One region of the Edwardsiella tarda ATCC 15947 genome, then DNA from elsewhere that is predicted to be linked to it. Evidence: predicted binding sites of a transcription regulator. Region 1 holds the regulator's gene; each other region holds the start of a gene.
What was found. Region 1 encodes PurR, which represses purine synthesis genes. Its sites were predicted from a motif close to CANGCAAACGTTTGCNTG; they were not measured.
Positions count from the first base shown of each region.

Region 2: the regulator PurR is predicted to act here: its motif matches at 2,755-2,772, upstream of cvpA (colicin V production protein).
Region 3: the regulator PurR is predicted to act here: its motif matches at 3,016-3,033, upstream of glyA (serine hydroxymethyltransferase).
Region 4: the regulator PurR is predicted to act here: its motif matches at 2,563-2,580, upstream of DCL27_RS01825 (NCS2 family permease).

Region 1 is NZ_CP084506.1:1,748,071-1,752,988, reverse strand. Features, by position in the region: gene DCL27_RS08155 (C40 family peptidase) at 1-536, shown strand, start outside; gene sodB (superoxide dismutase [Fe]) at 803-1,381, shown strand; gene cydH (cytochrome bd-I oxidase subunit CydH) at 1,468-1,557, opposite strand; gene purR (HTH-type transcriptional repressor PurR) at 1,912-2,937, shown strand; gene DCL27_RS08135 (ABC transporter permease family protein) at 2,940-4,559, shown strand; gene DCL27_RS08130 (ATP-binding cassette domain-containing protein) at 4,546-4,918, shown strand, end outside.
Region 2 is NZ_CP084506.1:1,072,329-1,077,246, reverse strand. Features, by position in the region: gene DCL27_RS05015 (UbiX family flavin prenyltransferase) at 1-528, opposite strand, end outside; gene purF (amidophosphoribosyltransferase) at 649-2,166, opposite strand; gene cvpA (colicin V production protein) at 2,188-2,697, opposite strand; gene dedD (cell division protein DedD) at 2,888-3,697, opposite strand; gene folC (bifunctional tetrahydrofolate synthase/dihydrofolate synthase) at 3,687-4,918, opposite strand, start outside.
Region 3 is NZ_CP084506.1:698,738-703,655, reverse strand. Features, by position in the region: gene suhB (inositol-1-monophosphatase) at 1-353, shown strand, start outside; gene DCL27_RS03230 (PRD domain-containing protein) at 550-1,581, shown strand; gene glyA (serine hydroxymethyltransferase) at 1,629-2,882, opposite strand; gene hmpA (NO-inducible flavohemoprotein) at 3,240-4,433, shown strand; tRNA gene DCL27_RS03215 (tRNA-Asp) at 4,784-4,860, opposite strand.
Region 4 is NZ_CP084506.1:373,791-378,708, forward strand. Features, by position in the region: gene DCL27_RS01815 (nucleobase:cation symporter-2 family protein) at 1-1,176, shown strand, start outside; gene guaD (guanine deaminase) at 1,207-2,523, shown strand; gene DCL27_RS01825 (NCS2 family permease) at 2,762-4,129, shown strand; gene DCL27_RS01830 (Na+/H+ antiporter) at 4,334-4,918, shown strand, end outside.

The DNA.
Region 1 (4,918 bases):
GCAAGCAGAGCGCGCCAAAGAAACACTATGGCCGCCCTTCCGCGCGGCAAGTGGCGCATCATGTCACTCGGCGCCACCCACAGGAAGATAGACACCCCCTGCGTCTCAGCCCGCAGCACAAAAAACGCTATCAGCATGCCAAACAGACGGCGATGAATAAGCTGATGCGCCAGATCGGGAAACCCTATCGCTGGGGAGGCAGCTCGCCCCACACCGGTTTCGACTGTAGCGGTCTGATCTACTACGCCTACCAGGATCTGCTGAATATCAAAATGCCACGCACGGCAAACGAGATGTATCACCTGCGCGATGCCGCGCCGGTCAAACGCAACGAATTACAACGCGGCGATCTGGTCTTTTTCCAGATCAATGGCCGTGGCGCGGCCGATCATGTTGGGGTCTACCTGGGGAACGGTAAGTTCATCCAGTCACCGCGCACCGGCGAGGAGATCCGCATCAGCTACCTCGGCGATGACTATTGGCAGGATCACTATCTTGGCGCTCGTCGTGTGATGACGCCGAAAACCATTCGCTGATCGCCCGTCATCACCCTGCGGCGGTCTGCACATGATCGCCGCGTCTCTCCTTGCTGTCTCCACCGACGCCCCCGCTGCTGCACATTTCACCATTCGATCGACTAAAATACAGCTACCCCCTGTCTTTAATGGTAAAACTTGCTAGAATCACAAACCATAACAAGCGGACAACAAGATTTTTTCATTTTTATCTCACCGCTGGCGTACGCTCCGGCGTCGCGTCTACGGTTCAACCGGCTTGTCACAAAAGCATTAAGGAGAGAGCTATGTCATTTGAATTACCTGCATTACCGTACGCCAAGAATGCGCTGGAGCCGCATATCTCCGCCGAAACCCTGGAATACCATTACGGTAAGCACCACAACACCTATGTGGTTAACCTGAACAACCTGATCAAGGGGAGCGAGTTCGAAGGTAAGTCTCTGGAAGAGATCATCAAGACCTCCAGCGGCGGTATCTTCAACAACGCCGCTCAGGTATGGAACCACACCTTCTACTGGCACTGCCTCTCTCCGAACGGCGGTGGCGAGCCGACCGGCGCGTTGGCCGACGCGATCAACGCGGCCTTTGGCTCCTTCGCCGCCTTCCAGGAAGCGCTGACCAAGTCTGCCGTCGCCAACTTCGGCTCCGGCTGGACCTGGCTGGTGAAAAAGGCGGATGGCAGCCTGGCCATCGTCAACACCTCTAATGCCGCCACCCCGCTGACGGGTGAAGACAAGCCGCTGCTGACCGTCGACGTATGGGAACACGCCTACTACATCGACTATCGTAACGCCCGTCCGAAATACCTGGAAAACTTCTGGGCGCTGGTTAACTGGGAATTCGTCGCGCAGAACCTGGCCTGATCCCGATCATCCGGTGATAAAAAAGGCGCTCTTTGAGCGCCTTTTCTCTTTGCCTCCGGCTCTGTCCCCGCCGCCTTGGCTCACTCTCAATGTAGTGCGACAATCAGGCCTGCGACGACGATCAGCGACAGGGCTACCACCGTGGTCACCAAGGAATATTTCAGATCGCTTTCCATTTTGACACCTCTTGTTTTACGTTCTATATCAATTTTTGCCCATAAAGCAAACACGCTAAATCTGTGTTAAATCATTTTTACATAAATCACTCATTAAAACACGCAGAAAATCTTATGATTACATCCTGCGCAAATCGCTAATTAGTGCTTCCCCTTTTGCGTAAGATCAGCCAGAATTTGCGGTTTACTGCCGCGTGGCGACGTTATAATTTTAAACAAGAAACGACACACGTCACCCTATTTGCGCAACCGCAGCGATGCTGTACTACCGAGATTTGCGCGGGCGTCGTTACACGCAGGCAAACGATTAACAAACCGGCGACGCACCGCGTACGCCTAGGAGTCATTTGTTTCATGGCAACGATTAAAGATGTGGCAAAACGCGCAGGCGTGTCGACCACCACGGTGTCTCACGTCATCAATAAAACTCGCTTTGTCGCCGACGAAACCAAAGCCGCCGTGTGGGAGGCCATCAAAGAGCTACACTACTCGCCCAGCGCCGTTGCCCGTAGTCTGAAGGTTAACCATACCAAGTCCATCGGCCTGTTGGCGACCTCCAGCGAGGCGCCTTACTTCGCCGAGGTCATCGAGTCGGTCGAGAACAGCTGTTACAGCCAGGGCTATACCCTGATCCTGTGCAACTCCCACAACAATCTGGAGAAGCAAAAGGCCTATTTGGCCATGTTGGCGCAGAAACGCGTCGATGGTCTGCTGGTCATGTGCTCCGAGTACCCCGAGAATCTGCTGGAGATCCTGGAGGATTACCGCCATATCCCGATGGTGGTCATGGACTGGGGTACACGGCGTAGCGACTTCACCGATGCGATCCAGGACAACGCCTTCGAGGGTGGCTATCTGGCTGGCCGCTACCTGATCGAACGCGGCCATCGCGATATTGGCGCCATCACCGGCCCGGGATCGCGCAACACCGGCGGCGGCCGTCTGCGTGGCTTCATCAAGGCGCTGCAAGAGGCTAACATTACTCCGCAACCCGAGTGGCTCGTCGAGGGTGATTTCGAGCCGGAGTCCGGTTACGCAGCGATGCAAAACATCCTGGCTCAGAAACAGCGCCCGACCGCCGTGTTCGTCGGCGGGGATATCATGGCGATGGGGGCCATCTGTGCGGCAGATGAGATGGGCTTGCGCGTGCCGCAAGATATTTCCGTCATCGGCTACGATAACGTGCGCAACGCGCGCTACTTTACCCCGGCGTTGACCACCATTCACCAGCCGAAGGAGCGTCTCGGCGCCATGGCGTTTGACATGCTGCTCGATCGCATCACCAGTAAGCGTGAAGACGCCAAGACCATCGAGGTGCATCCCAAACTGGTCGAGCGACGCTCCGTCGCCGATGGGCCGTTCATCGATTACCGTCGCTAAGCGTGTCACGGCTGGCGATCTTCCCGCTACTGGTACTGCTAGCTGGGTTATTGCCGCTGGCGGCGATGCTGCCCGCCACCCTGCTGCCGCTGCAACAGGGGGATCTCGCGAGCACCTGGCAACAACTGCTGCACTGGCCCGCACTGGGCGGCAGTCTACTGCTCTCGCTGCTCAGTAGCCTCGGCGCCTCATTGGGGGCGCTAACGCTCGGGTTAGCGCTGGCCGGGCGGACGCTACAACAGCGGCGCCGCCATCGCCTGACGCCGGCCCTACTACTCGCCGCCCCCCATATCGCCCTGGCCACCGGCCTATTGATGCTCGTGGCTCCCACCGGCCTCGTGTGGCGCCTGTTGGCACCACTGTTCGGCTGGCAGCACCCCCCCGATTTGCCGCTGCCCAACGATCCCTATGCCCTGAGCCTGATGCTGCTGCTCCTGCTCAAGGAGACCCCCTTCTTCTATCTGCTGGTGCTGGCTCAGGCCGAACGCTGCGCGGCGGCGCAACAACTTAGTGCCGCCACCGCGCTCGGCTATCCACCGAGCCAGGGATGGTGGCGTATCGTGGTGCCGCAGTTATTGCCCGGCTTACGCCTGCCGATGTTCTGCGTGCTGGCCTTCTCGCTCTCGGCGCTGGATCTGGCCCTGTTGCTTGGCCCGCAACGTCCCTATCTGTTTGCGCAACTCTTATGGCAATGGATCAGCGACGGTGAGCAGGGCGCGCTGGCGGCGCTCGGTGCGCTGGTGTTGCTGTTACTCAACGCCCTGGCGCTGCTGATCTGGTTCGCTATCGAACGCGTCTGGATCCACTATTGCCGCCGGCCGCCACGCCGCCATCAGCGGCAGATGAGAGGACGAATCGCACTCTATTGGCCCATCGCCTTAGGCCTCACGGCAAGCGTCTACCTGATGTTACTGCTGATCTCCCTGGCACAGCGTTGGCCGTTTCCCTTGCGCTGGCCGCAACAGTGGCGCTATGACAGTTGGCTGTACAGCTTCAATGACTGGAGCGGCCCACTGTGGCACACCCTATGGATCGCCCTGGCGGTCAATCTGTTGGCGTTGCCCTTGGCGCTGGGCACCCTGGAGTGGTATGCCGCGCGTCGACGCCAACCCGGAGCCTGGCTGCTCTTACCCCTACTGCTACCGCAAATGGGGCTGATCTTCGGCCTACAGCTCTTCGCCGCCCATTATCACTGGCTGGGTCGCTATCCAGTGGTGATCTATGGTCAACTGCTGTTCGTCACCCCCTATTACCTGTTGACGCTCTCCGGCCCCTGGCTGCGTTTCGATCAGCGCCAGATACGCGTCGCGCTGGCGTTGGGGCAGACACCCTGGCGGGCCTTCTACCGCGTCAAGCTGCCGCAACTCATGCCGGCACTCCTGCTCGCCCTCGCCTTTGGTGTGGCGGTCAGCGTCGGCCTGTATCTCCCAACCCTAGGGCTGGGCGCCGGGCGCTTGCCCACCCTGGCCACCGAAACCGTCGCCTACGCCAGTGGCATCGATCGCCGTCTGGCGGCCATCGGCGCCCTGTGGCAAACGCTGCTGCCGTTACCCGCCTTCCTGTTAGCGCTCTGGCTGCCGTTGCGTGGCGTGCGAGGATCTTCTCGTCATGACTTCCCTTAAACTCGAAAACTTCTGCGTGACGTTGTCACATAAGCCACTGCTGCCCGCACTCTCCCTGACGGTAGCACCCGGAGAGATCCTCACGCTGATGGGGCCGAGCGGCTGCGGTAAATCGACGCTCTTAGCCGGGATCGCGGGCCAGCTCCCCCCGCCACTGCGTGCCGAAGGCGCACTGTGGCTGGGTCAGCGCGAACTCAGCCAAACGCCCCCTTGGCGTAGGGGGATCGGGCTGTTGTTCCAGGACGATCTGCTCTTCCCTCACCTCACGGTCGAGCAGAATCTCCGCTTCGCTCTCTCCCCGCAGGCGGCACCGGATGCCGTCGCTCAGGCGTTATGCCAAGCGGAGATGGCGGAGATGG
Region 2 (4,918 bases), 680 kb from region 1:
GATATCCAGCTGATCCAATACCCGGTTCACCGTCTGATCGATGATCTCCTCGATCCGCTGTGGACGGTGGTAGAAGGCGGGTACCGGCGGCATGATCACCGCCCCCAACTCGGCGGCACTGGTCATCATACGCAGATGCCCCAGATGCAACGGCGTCTCTCGCACACATAGCACCAATGGTCGACGCTCCTTCAACACCACGTCGGCGGCGCGGATCAATAGCGTATCGCTGTAACCATGCACGATGCCGGAGAGGGTTTTGATGGAACAAGGCAAGATAACCATGCCGGCGGTCTTAAAGGAGCCGGAGGAGATCGCGGCGGCGATATCGCGCACGTCATGCACCACATCCGCCAAGGCCAAGACCTCACGCAGGCTGCGATCCGTCTCCAACGCCAAGGTCTGGCGTGCCGCCTGACTCATCACCAGGTGGGTTTCTACCTCTGGGTGGCTACGCAACACCTCTAGCAAACGGATCCCGTAAATCACGCCACTGGCGCCGGAGATACCGATAATCAGTCGTTTCATCGCCCGTTACTCACTCTCATTCACTCTGCTGCTGCGACTTTGCCGCAAGCCGACAGATGGCGCAAGCGAAAACGGGCCGCATCGGCGGCCCGTCATCGGGAAAGGAAGACGAAACGTGCGTTAGCCTTCGTTATACAGCGCCAAATCCTCGGCTTGTTGCTGATTGCTCAACGCCTTGCTGTCGTCGCTGCGCAGAGACTGTAGATAATCCAGGTAGGATTGATCCACATCGCGTGTAATGTAGACGCCATTAAATACCGAACACTCGAACTGTTCGATGTCGGGATTATCCTCGCGGACCGCGTCGACCAGATCGTCGAGATCTTGGAAGATCAAGCCATCGGCGCCGATCAACTGGCGGATCTCATCCACCTCACGGCCATGCGCGATCAGCTCACTGACGCTCGGCATATCGATGCCATACACATTCGGGAAACGGATCTCTGGCGCCGCGGAAGCCAGGTAGACCCGACGGGCGCCCGCCTCACGCGCCATCTCGATGATCTGTTCGGAGGTGGTGCCACGCACGATGGAGTCATCCACCAATAACACATTCTTATCGCGGAATTCGGCACGGTTAGCGTTCAGCTTACGGCGTACCGACTTACGCCGCAGTTGTTGACCCGGCATGATGAAGGTACGGCCGACATAGCGATTCTTAACGAACCCCTGACGGTAAGGCTTATCCAGAATACGGGCGATTTGCAGGGCGATGTCGCAAGAGGTCTCCGGGATCGGGATCACCACATCGATATCCAGATCTTCCCACTCACGCGCGATCTTCTCGCCCAGTTTCTGCCCCATACGTACCCGGGCGCTATAGACGGAGATCTTGTCGATGAAGGAGTCTGGACGGGCGAAGTAGACATACTCAAACAGGCAGGGGTGATTCTTCGGCTCCTGCGCACACTGGCGCGTAAACAGCTGCCCCAGCGTGTTGATGTAGATCGCCTCCCCCGGCGCCACATCACGGATAAAGTCGAAGCCGAGCGTATCCAGCGCCACGCTCTCCGAGGCGACCATATACTCGGTGCGGCCATCCGCCAGATCGCGCTTACCGATCACTAGCGGACGGATACCGTTGGGGTCGCGGAAGGCGACCATGCCATGACCGATGATCATCGCCACGCAGGCATAGGCCCCGCGGATCTGGCGGTGCGTCGCGGCGACAGCGGCAAAGATGTTCTCCTCGCTCAGCGGATAGCTATCGTAGCGATCCAACTCATAGGCGAACACATTTAACAGGATTTCGGAGTCGGAGGAGGTATTGACGTGGCGCCGGGCATGCTCGAACAGCTGTTGCTTCAACTGATGGGCATTAGTCAGGTTACCGTTATGCGCCAAGGTGATGCCAAAGGGGGAATTCACATAGAACGGCTGCGCCTCGGAGGCGCTGGAGCTGCCGGCGGTGGGATAGCGCACATGCCCTATCCCCATATTTCCCTGTAGGCGCTGCATGTGACGCGCCTCGAACACATCGCTCACCAGCCCATTAGCCTTACGCAGGCGAAAGGTATGGTTATCATCGATGGTAACGATGCCTGCGGCGTCCTGGCCGCGATGCTGCAACACCGTCAATGCATCATAGATGGACTGGTTTACCGGCGTAAAACCGGCGATACCGACAATACCGCACATGTTGTCATTTCCTCATCAGCGTTACCGGAGCGGCATGGCAGGCATATGCTCCGGTAAGAAACTCGACGTGCTTTGCAGATAGTCAAACGACCACCTGATGATAGGGCTGAACTGCGGGATGAGCCGGGATTGCTGCCACTCCTCGCTCTGCGCCATCGCCGTAAACGTATCCAGGAAGAACAACAGGGCCGCGACGATCAACACGCCGCGCAACGCGCCGAAACAGACGCCAAGCACCCGATCCGTACCGCTTAGGCCGGTACGTTCCACCAGGGAACCGATCACATAGTTAACGATAGCACCGACGATCAGGGTTGCGATAAACAACACCGCAATCGCAATACCGTTACGCACCAGCGCATCTTCAAAACGGGTAAAAAAGGCAGCCAGATAAGAGTAAAAATGGCTGGCAACAAAGAACGCCGCCCCCCAGGTAACCAGTGACAACGCCTCGCGCACGAATCCCCGGATCAGGCTGACTAAAGCAGAAAATCCGATGATGCCAATAATGACCCAATCAATCCAAACCATGATAATTCCAAAGCATGAATTGCCGCGCTATCCTACTCGCGGCGCATTCTAACAGAAAAAGAAAACGTTTGCGTAGCAGATTTCCCGCGCTCGGCGTAAATAAATCCGCCCTGCTACACCCCCGTTTTCATCAAAAAAACGGCCCTGCCCGCCAAGGCGGACAGCGCCGTATCCCTCTCCGCTGCGTGGCTTAGCGCACGCTGTAATTGCGGATTTGTCCATTCAGCCCGCTCAGGCTATTCAGCTCCGGCAACGCCGCCTGTAACTTGGCGCGCGAGGCTTCCGGGCCGACGAATAGCCGGGTGATCTCCCCCTGAACCGGTGTAGCAGGCACGCTGTAGGCCCGGTAACCGGAGAGGCGCAGCTTGGCGATGATTTCGTTCACCTTGCTGGCGTTACGCAACGCACCCAGCTGTACCACATATGCCTGACCGACTGGCGCTTGCTCCGCCCGTGGGGCCGGGGCGGGCGCTGGCGTCGGGGCCGGTGTGGGCGCCGGGGCCGGACGCGTCTCCTGCGGCGGCGGCGTCACTCGCTTCGCCGGTTCGACGGGCTTCGCACGGCTCTCCGCGGCTCGCGCCGTCTCGCTCGGTTTAGGACGGCTCTCGACCATCGGAGCCGGTGCCATCGTCGGCGCTTCCGCCACCTGACGCGGCTCCGGCGCGCGACTCTCGACCGGTTTCAACTCCACCAGCTCACCGGCGCCACGTGTCGGTGCGGCCGCAGCGGAAGATGCCGACGAGGGCGCCGTTGCCGAGCCAGCTGGCGTACTATTCACGCCGCCATGCGCTGCCGTACTGGGCGCCTCGCCCAATGGCTGCGTCACCGGCGGAATGGCATCCGTCGGATCATCTTCGCCGGGACGGGGCACCAACGGGATCGCCGCGAAATCATCCTGATAATGCTTCTTCTGACCATCCAACAGGCCCGGCAGTACGATCACCCCTAGCGCAACCAGGATCACCGTCCCGACCAGTCGGTTTTGGAACTTACTCGCCACCCCGTCCTCCTGACGGTAGAACCGCCATCACCTGCGCAACCGTGTGGAACGAGCCACAGACCACCACCGTATCCTCGGCGTCAGCCTCATCCATCGCCTGGCGCCAGGCCTGCTCGACATCGGCGAATACGCGTGCGCCAGCCGGCAGATGCGCCGTCAATGCAGACGCTGGCGCTCCGCGCGGCCCGCTTAGCGGCGCGCAGTACCACTCATCGACCAACGGCGTCAGGCAGGCCAGGGTGCCGGCGATATCCTTGTCGCTCAGCATGCCGATCACCATCCGCAGCCGCTTAGGCCGCGGCAATGCTTGCAGGCGTTGCGCCAGATAGGCGGCGGCATGCGGATTATGCGCCACATCCAGAATCAGGCGCGGTGCGTCCCCAACTTGCTGAAATCGTCCCGGCAAGGCGGCGTGACGCAACCCTTGGCGGATAGCCGCCTCATCGACGGCCAGCGGCCCGGCGGCCAACGCCGCCAGCGCCGTCGCCGCGTTCGCTAATGGCACCTGCGGCAACGGTAAATCATCAAGCGTCTTTTCCCCGGCGCACCAGCGCCAGCTCGTCGCCTCGGCACTGAAGTCCCAATCGACGCCACGCCGCAGCAACCGGGCAGCGCACGCCGCCGCCACCGCCGCGATAGACTCAGGCATCTGTGCCTCACCCACCACGGCGGGCTTAGCGGCACGGAAGATACCGGCCTTCTCCCGGCCGATACTCTCGCGTGAATCGCCCAACCAATCGGTATGGTCCAGCGCGATGCTGGTCACCACCGCCACGCTGGGATCGACGATATTGGTCGCGTCCAGGCGCCCACCGAGGCCAACCTCCAGGATCACCGCGTCCAACGCCGCCTGCTTGAACAGATACAACGCCGCCAGGGTGCCAAACTCAAAATAGGTTAATGATACGCCATCACGCCCCGCCTCAATGGCGGCGAAGGCGGCGGCATGCGCCGCATCATCCAACTCACGATGCTGAATGCGCACCCGCTCGCGATAGTGCAGCAGGTGGGGAGAACCATAGACCCCCACCCGATAGCCCGCCGCCATCAGGATGGCCTCCAAGGTGCGGCAAGTGGTGCCCTTACCGTTAGTACCCGCCACGGTATACACCACGGGCGCAGGCGTCAGCAGGTCCAGACGCTGCGCGACACGCCGCACGCGTTCCAAACCGAGATCGATGGTTTTCGTATGTAGCTGCTCAAGATACTCGAGCCAGCAAG
Region 3 (4,918 bases), 1.0 Mb from region 1:
CGATCCTGGCTACGGGCTTCCCGTTCAAGGTGAAACATCACGCCGCCACCTACATCAAGATGGTCGACAAGTTGTTCACCCAGTGCGCCGACTTCCGTCGCACCGGCTCCGCCGCGTTGGACCTGGCCTATGTCGCCGCCGGCCGAGTGGATGGATTCTTCGAGATCGGCCTGAAGCCGTGGGATTTCGCCGCCGGTGAACTGCTGGTACGCGAAGCCGGCGGCCTGGTCACCGACTTCGTCGGCGGTCATGGTTACCTGGCGAGCGGCAACGTTGTCGCCGGTAACCCGCGCGTGGTCAAGTCCCTGCTGGGCGCCCTGCGTGACGAACTGAGCGACGCGCTGAAGCGCTAATAGCTCATCCCCGCTAACAGACACCCTGCCCGCTTGCGTGCAGGGTGTTTTTTTATCTGCGCCTCCGGGCGACCCGCCGCGTCGACGCGCATCACGTCTGCGTGCAAATTCAGCCTACTCCGACGGCGTGCCATGACGGACTTTGCTATGCTTATGCTTGATTAATTCCAGTATGATTCAGGCCGGGGGAATACCGATGCAGAACGCAAGCCCGCCGTCCGAGGCTCGCACGCCCGCCGCGCGTCGCTGTACACTGGCACTGGCCTTGCTACTTGCCGACGCACCGCTGACGTCGCAGCGTCTATGCCAGATCAACCACCAGCCGTGCCAGGAGGCGGAGGCCGATCTGAGCCATCTGGTCGGTGAAATGATGCGCTACCACGCCTTGCATCTCAGTTACCATCCACGCCAAGGCTATCGTCTGTATGGCTCAGCCTATGAGTGGCGCCTGTGTCTGCTGCACTGGCTGCAACGCGGAATGCGTCTCGCCCCTGGCGTCTCAGAGGCGCAACTATTCAGCGCATTGCAACAGGTCGCTCCGACGCTACAGCCTGAGGCGTGCTTGGCGCGCTTCGCGGCCTTGCTCGATCAACACACCACGCTGCCCTGCTTCACCTTTACGCCTCGTCAGAAACAGCTCGTCGGCTTGATGTTGCTATTTGCCTCTCTGCAACAACAACGTCATCCGCTGACGAGCCTGCTGCCTTGCTGGCTACCCGACATCCATCGCCGCGCCTTACAGCAGAAGTGTGAATATGGCTGCGCGGGCGCGCTGTGTCAGATCCTCTTCGATCGGCTCGATCCTGAACTGCGCCAGCAGGAACAGCTATTCACCACGCTGATGCTAAGCCTACTCAAAAATCACGCCGCCACGCCCCGGGATAACGACCAGGATCGGACCTTGATGCAAGAAGTCGAGGAGAGCGTCGAGCGCGTAGAGGCATGTAGTGGCATTCGTTTTCCTCAACGAGAACAGCTCTGCTCCCGGCTGTTCGCCCATCTGGGTGCCGCTATCGAGCGTGCCCGCTTCGGCATTCGCATCGGTACGCCACTACTGGCCGAGTTGGAATTACATCATCCGGGATTGCTGACCCTGACCCGCGACAGCATCGCCGGCTTGGAGCACCATTATCGTATCCGCTTCTCGCCCGAAGAGCTCAGTCTGATCGCCGTCAGCCTCGGCGCGTGGCTGATGCAGGCGGGCAAACTCCAGGAGACGGCGACGTAAAAAAGCCCGCACACAGGCGGGCTCAAGAACAGCGGTGAAACCGATGATTAGGCATAAACCGGCAGGCGGGCGCAGATCGCCAGAACCTTCTGCCGGGTATTGGCGATCACCGCCTCATCATGAATGTTATCCAATACGTCACACATCCAACCGGCCAGCTCTCGCGAGTCCGCCTCGTTGAAGCCACGGCGCGTGATGGCCGGGGTACCGACACGGATGCCGGAGGTGACGAACGGACTTTGCGGATCGTTCGGTACGCTGTTCTTATTCACGGTAATGTTGGCACGCCCCAGCGCGGCGTCCGCCTCTTTACCAGTGATCTGCTTATCGACCAGATCCAGCAGGAACAAGTGGTTTTCGGTTCCGCCGGAGACGACCTTATAGCCACGCTGCAAGAAGACCTCGACCATCGCCTTAGCGTTCTTCGCCACCTGCTGCTGGTAACGGGTAAACTCCGGCTCCATCGCCTCTTTCAGCGCCACCGCCTTGGCGGCGATAACGTGCATCAGCGGGCCACCCTGCGCCCCAGGGAATACGGCGGAGTTCAGCTTCTTATACAGCGTCTCGTCCAAGCCCTTCGCCAGGATCAGACCGCCGCGCGGACCTGCCAGGGTCTTGTGCGTGGTGGTGGTGACGACATGAGCGTGAGGGAGCGGGTTGGGATAAACACCGGCGGCAACCAATCCCGCCACATGCGCCATATCCACGAACAGATAGGCGCCAATGCTGTCGGCGATCTCACGCATCCGCGCCCAATCGACGACGCCGGAATAAGCGGAGAAACCGCCGATGATCATCTTCGGACGATGTGCCTGCGCCTGTGCCGCCAAATCGTCATAGTCGATACGGCCCTGGGCATCGATGCCGTAAGGCACCACGTTATACAGCTTACCGGAGAAGTTAACCGGAGAACCGTGAGTCAGATGGCCGCCGTGCGCCAGGTTCATCCCCAACACCGTATCGCCCGGTTGCAGCAGCGCGGTATACACGGCGAAGTTAGCCTGTGAGCCAGAGTGTGGCTGTACGTTGGCATAATCGGCTGCGAACAACGCCTTGGCGCGATCGATCGCCAATTGCTCGACCTGATCCACATACTCGCAACCGCCGTAGTAGCGCTTACCCGGATAACCTTCAGCATATTTATTGGTCAGTTGGGAACCCTGAGCCTGCATGACCCGAGGACTGGTGTAGTTCTCTGAGGCGATCAGCTCAATGTGCTGCTCCTGACGCTCTACTTCCCGCTGCATTGCCTGCCACAGATCGGCATCGTAATCGGCAATGTTCATTTCACGCTTTAACATCCGTTTCTCCTGACTCAGCTAACCGTTTTTGAGTAAATTTTGGCTCCCACAGCCAATACATCCTCACCCAAACGGGCAATCGACCACAGTGTAATATGTTTTTAGCTTGTTAAAAACACTCTTCCCTGATTTTTACGCAAACGTTTGGCTATAGGCGACACAAGGTGGGAGCGACATCCTGAATCGTGTTGCATTTTTGTGCCAAGCCACGTGTGCTCGCATAAAAAATCATCACTACCGTAACGCCAATCGCATCGGGTCGGCAATGACTGATTTACAACGACAGGAAAAATGATTAAGTTGTATTTTAAATGCATCTTAACCATCATTATGAATAACACCTGCCAAGGAAACGCTATGCTGGATCAAAACACCATCGCCATCGTGCAATCCACCCTGCCCTTACTACAACAGTATGGTCCTGGGCTTACCGGCCACTTCTATCAACGTATGTTTAGTCATAACCCTGAGTTGCAAGCCATTTTCAACCTGAGTCATCAGCGCAACGGCGATCAGCGTGAAGCGTTATTCCATGCTATCTGTGCCTATGCCGCGCATATCGATAATCCCAGCGCGTTGAGCGCCGCCGTAGAGCGTATCGCCCACAAACACGCCAGTTTCGATATCCAAGCGGAGCAGTACGCCATCGTCGGCCACCATCTGCTCAAGACCCTGGAGGAGCTATTGAATCCCGGCGAGGCGGTGTTAGCGGCCTGGGGGAAGGCCTATGGCGTCTTGGCGCAGATCTTTATCGATCGCGAGGCTCAGTTGTATCGGCAGCAGGCGGCGCAGCCGGGTGGCTGGCAACACCAACGCGCGTTCCGTATTCGTGAGAAGCGCGAGGAGAGCACGCTGATCACCCGCTTCATCCTAGAGCCGGTAGATGGCGGCCCCGTGGCCGACTTTATCCCGGGGCAATACCTCGGCGTATACATTCGCCACCCAAGCCTGCCTCGCCAAGCGATCCGCCAGTACTCCTTGACCCATGCGCCGAATGGACGCGACTACCGCATCGCCGTCAAGCGCGAGGAACAGGGGGTCGTCTCACGCTATCTGCATGATGTCGCGCAACCTGGCGATACCCTATTCCTGTCTGCCCCCTGTGGGGAGTTCACGCTCGACACCACGCCACAGACACCGGTGACGCTGATCTCCGCCGGCGTCGGCGTAACACCGTTGCTCAGCATGCTCGCCACCTTGAGCGCACAAGGACATCCAGCCGCGCTCAACTGGTTACACGCCGCCGACAACGTGCAAGCGTGGGCCTTCGGCGCGGAGGTTGAGCGGCTGCTCGCTCCCCTTCCCCAGGCCCAGGCTCATCTCTGGCTGCGTCAATCCGCGCACCAGGTACCGGTCAGCCCACAGACACGGTGCCACGCCGGGATGATGGACCTCTCTGCGCTAGGTGAGACGCTCAGCGATACTGACATGCAATTCTATTTCTGTGGTCCAGTCGGCTTTATGCAACACGTGGCTCAGCAACTACTGGCCCAAGGTGTCGATGCCGCGCGTCTGCACTACGAGTGTTTCGGGCCCCATAAAATCCTGTAAAGCCGCTCGTCACGAGCGCTAGCGAATCTACAGCGCGCACAGCATGTGTGATGACAAGTTGCACATGCTGTGTGTTGGGTACGCCTCTCCGCCCGCTTCGCCTAGCGGCATCCCCCTCTCTCGGCGACCTGGCCGGCTATGCCCAGAACGACCCCGTAACTCAGCGCGGCTGACGCCGAGTTGATCGCATAGTCATGTCAATCGATGAGGCGCTTAAGCAGACGGAAGGGATACACGGAGCAGGCTCGCAGGGCGCTGGTCGGGCTTGCGCCACGCCAGGGATCAGGAATAAAGAGAGAGAACGAAAAAGAAAAAACCCCGGTTCATTGCTGAACCAGGGCTTAGAATGTTGGCGGAACGGACGGGACTCGAACCCGCGACCCCCTGCGTGACAGGCAGGTATTCTAACCAACTGAACTACCGCTCCGCGTTGTTCCCGTTGGGGAACGAGGCGCATATTACGGTGAGTGCCGGGTGGCGTCAAC
Region 4 (4,918 bases), 1.4 Mb from region 1:
GTCGGTTCAGGTTTGTTGTCGATCCAGTCGGTCAACTTCTCCTTCGTCACCGTGATGATCGCCCTCGGCGGTGCGATGAAACACGATGGACTCCATGAAGAACTGATCGTCTCGACGCTGCTCGGCGTCTCCTTCGTCGGTGCCTTCCTGGTGGTGGGTGCCTCGTTTATCCTGCCCTACCTACGCCGGGTGATCACCCCGACGGTAAGCGGGGTGGTGGTGCTGATGATCGGCCTGAGCCTGATCAAGGTTGGCATCATCGACTTCGGCGGCGGCTTCGCCGCCAAGAGCAGCGGCACGTTTGGCAACTATGAAAACATCGGCGTCGGTCTGCTGGTACTGCTGGTGGTGATCGGCTTTAACTGTGCGCGCCACCCCTTGCTGCGGATGGGCGGCATCGCCATCGGGCTGATCGTCGGCTATATCGTGGCGCTGTGCCTGGGCATGGTCGATTTCAGCGCCCTGCGCGACCTGCCGCTGGTGACCGTGCCGGTTCCTTTCAAGTATGGCTTTACCTTCGACATGCACGCCTTCCTGGTGGCCGGCACCATCTATCTGCTGAGTGTGCTGGAGGCCGTAGGGGATATCACCGCGACCGCCATGGTCTCCAACCGTCCCATCGAGGGGCCGGAGTACCAGTCGCGCCTGAGCGGTGGTGTGCTGGCCGATGGGCTGGTTTCCGTCATCGCCTCCGCCCTCGGTTCGCTGCCGCTGACCACCTTTGCGCAGAATAACGGGGTGATCCAGATGACGGGCGTGGCCTCGCGTTATGTCGGTCGGGCTATCGCCGTGATGCTGGTGATCCTGGGGCTGTTCCCGGTGATCGGCCGTTTCTTTACCACCATTCCCGCTCCGGTATTGGGGGGCGCGATGACGCTGATGTTCTCGATGATCGCCATCGCCGGGATCCGCATCATCATCTCCAACGGTCTACGCCGGCGCGAGACGATCATCGTCGCCACCTCCCTCGGGCTCGGGTTAGGCGTCTCCTATGATCCGGCGGTATTCCGGGTGTTGCCGGACTCCCTGTATGTGTTGGTGGAAAACCCCATTTGTGCCGGTGGCCTGACTGCCATCATCCTGAACCTGCTGATCCCGATGCGTAACAAGGCCGAGGTTCGCGAAGAGAAGGATACGGCGGTCGAGTCGTTACGCGGCGAAGAAGAGATGGATTGAGTCAACGAGTTGGCTGACGAGGAGTTAAACATGGTTTGTGAACACACGCTCAAGGCAGTACGCGGCAGCATCCTGGATGTCACCCGCACGGTAAGCGATCCGCAAGAGGTCGAATCCGCACTGCGTTTTATCGAAGATGGCCTGCTGCTGATCTGCAACGGTAAGGTTGATTGGTGCGGTACTTGGGAAGAGGGGAAGGCGCGTATTCCCGCGTCGATCCGTGTGCGCGATTATCGCGGTAAGCTGATCGTGCCCGGTTTCGTCGATACCCATATTCACTACCCACAGAGCGAGATGATCGGTGCCTATGGCGAGCAGCTGTTGGAGTGGCTGAACAAGCACACCTTCCCCACCGAGCGGCGTTACAACGATCTCGATTATGCGCGCGAGATGTCTAACTTCTTCCTCAAGCAGTTGTTGCGTAACGGTACCACCACCGCTTTGGTGTTCGGCACCGTGCATCCCGAGTCGGTGGACGCACTGTTCGAGGCGGCCAGCCATATCAATATGCGCATGATCGCCGGCAAGGTGATGATGGACCGCAACGCGCCCGATTATCTGTTGGACGATGCCCAGAGCAGCTATGACCAGAGCAAGGCGCTGATCGAGCGTTGGCACAAGAATGGCCGCCTGCTGTACGCGATCACGCCGCGTTTCGCCCCGACCTCCAGCCCCGAGCAGTTGGCGATGGCTCAGCGCTTGCGTGAAGAGTACCCCGATACCTATTTGCACACCCATCTCTGCGAGAACCGTGAGGAGATCGCCTGGGTGAAGTCGCTCTACCCGCAGCATGATGGCTACCTGGATGTGTATCACCAGTATGGTTTGACCGGGAAGAACTGCGTGTTCGCTCACTGTATCCACCTAGAAGAGAAGGAGTGGGATTGCCTGAGCGATACCGGTTCGTCGATCGCCTTCTGTCCAACCTCCAACCTGTACCTCGGCAGCGGGCTGTTCAACTTACAAAAAGCCTGGCGTAAGCGGGTGAAAGTCGGGATGGGGACCGACATCGGCGCCGGCACCACCTTCAACATGTTGCAAACCCTGAATGAGGCCTACAAGGTGATGCAGCTCCAGGGTTGCCGCCTCTCCGCCTATGAGGCGTTCTACCTGGCGACGCTGGGCGGTGCGGCCTCGTTGGGACTGGATGATCGCATCGGTAACTTCCAGGAAGGGAAAGAGGCGGACTTTGTGGTGCTGGAGCCGACGGCGACGCCGTTGCAGCAACTGCGCTACGACAACTCTGTCTCCTTGGTGGATAAGCTGTTCGTCACCATGACACTGGGCGACGATCGCACCATATATCGTACTTATGTGGATGGTCGTTTAGTGTACGAACGCACCTAAAATGGCCCATTTTTGGGTTGAAATGACGAGCTATTAGGCCAGATAATCGTTTGCCTTTTACTTCCGTCCCATTTTTACCCGAATTTGGTCGCAGGATGTAGTGGCAGGGAGTAACGGCTGCCGGTAGGGCAGCCGACATGGGGCGGAGGGCAGATAAGAATCATAGGCCGCTCTGCATCAACAGACGTAATCGATTACGTTACAGATTAGTTTTCTAAATCACTCAGAGGACATCATCATGTCTAGCGATTCTTCTCAGGTATCGACGGCAGGGAAGTCACAGGGATCACTCGATGGCTTTTTTAAGATCTCTGCGCGTGGTAGCAGCGTACGTCAGGAGGTGCTCGCCGGTTTAACGACGTTTTTGGCGATGGTCTATTCGGTGATCGTGGTACCGGGCATGCTGGGCAAGGCCGGATTCCCGCCGAGTGCTGTCTTTGTGGCGACCTGTTTGGTGGCCGGCTTTGGTTCGCTGGTGATGGGGTTGTGGGCTAACCTGCCGATGGCCATCGGCTGCGCCATCTCCCTCACCGCCTTTACCGCCTTCAGCCTGGTGCTGGGGCAGCAGATCAGCGTGCCGGTGGCGTTAGGCGCCGTATTCCTGATGGGTATTCTGTTTACCGCCATCTCGGTGACCGGGATTCGAACCTGGATCCTGCGTAACTTGCCGATGGGGATCGCCCATGGCACCGGCATCGGTATCGGCCTGTTCCTGTTGCTGATTGCCGCCAACGGTGTCGGCCTGGTGGTGAAGAACCCATTAGAGGGGCTGCCGGTGGCGCTGGGGGCCTTCACCTCATTCCCGGTGATGATGTCGCTGCTGGGGCTGGCGGTGATCTTCGGATTGGAAAAACTGAAGGTGCCGGGCGGGATCCTGCTGGTGATCATCGGTATCTCTATTATCGGCCTGATCTTCGACCCGACCGTACAGTATCACGGCCTGGTGGCGATGCCGAGTCTGGCGGGGGCCGATGGCCAGTCACTGATCTTTAGCCTGGATATCATGGGCGCCTTGCAGCCGGTGGTCTTGCCGAGCGTACTGGCGCTGGTGATGACCGCGGTGTTCGATGCGACCGGCACCATTCGCGCGGTGGCCGGTCAAGCCAACCTGCTGGATAAAGAGGGGCAGATCATTAACGGTGGCAAGGCGCTGACCGCCGACTCCGTCAGCTCGATCTTCTCCGGCCTGGTCGGTGCCGCTCCGGCGGCGGTGTACATCGAATCGGCTGCCGGTACCGCTGCCGGTGGGAAGACCGGTTTGACCGCCGTGGTGGTCGGGGTGCTGTTCCTGCTGATCCTGTTCCTCTCTCCGCTCTCCTATCTGGTACCGGGCTACGCGACGGCACCGGCGCTGATGTATGTCGGCCTGCTGATGCTGAGCAACGTCGCCAAGCTGGACTTCAACGACTTCGTCGATGCTATGTCCGGCCTGGTCTGCGCGGTGTTTATCGTGTTGACCTGTAACATCGTTACCGGGATTATGCTGGGCTTCAGCACCCTGGTGATCGGCCGCGTATGCTCGAAAGAGTGGAACCGCCTGAACATCGGTACCGTGGTGATCGCGGTGGTGTTGGTCGGCTTCTACGCCGGGGGATGGGCTATCTAACCGCCTGGTCTCTCCATGTTGGAAAAGCGCCTACGGGCGCTTTTCTGCTGTCTGAGAGGGCGAAACTTCAACACCAGTGCTACCAGTCACGATTTTCCGACCCCGCCTAACCGTTTACGCTAGATTTCCCTTCGGTGAAAAATTCATAAGATGATATTTTGTAACGTGTTGCATTAATTACCTAGGCTGTGAGTCGGAACTAGCATGGAAATATTCTTCACAATCCTGATCCTGATTTTGGTGGTGTCACTCTCCGGTGTGCTGACGCGTATGCTGCCGTTTCAAGTCCCGTTGCCGTTGATGCAGATTGTCATCGGGGCACTGTTGGCCTGGCCGCATTTTGGGTTGCATGTCGATTTCGACCCAGAGCTGTTCCTGGTGCTGTTCATTCCCCCCTTGCTGTTCGCCGACGGCTGGAAGACGCCGACGCGTGAGTTTCTCCACCATGGGCGTGAGATCTTCGGCTTGGCATTAGTATTGGTGTTGATCACCGTGATCGGCGTCGGCTATTTCCTGCATCTGCTGCTACCGGAGGTACCGTTGGTGGCGGCCTTCGCATTAGCCGCCGTCCTGTCGCCCACCGACGCCGTGGCGCTCGGTGGGATCGTCGGTCAGGGGCGAATTCCGAAGAGCATCATGGGGGTGTTAGAAGGGGAGGCGCTGATGAACGACGCCTCCGGCCTGGTCGCCTTGAAGTTTGCCATCGCCGTGGCGATGGGCACCATGGTGTTCACCATCTCGGGTGCCACGCTGGAGTTTATCAAGGTGGCGTTGGGCGGTCTGCTGACC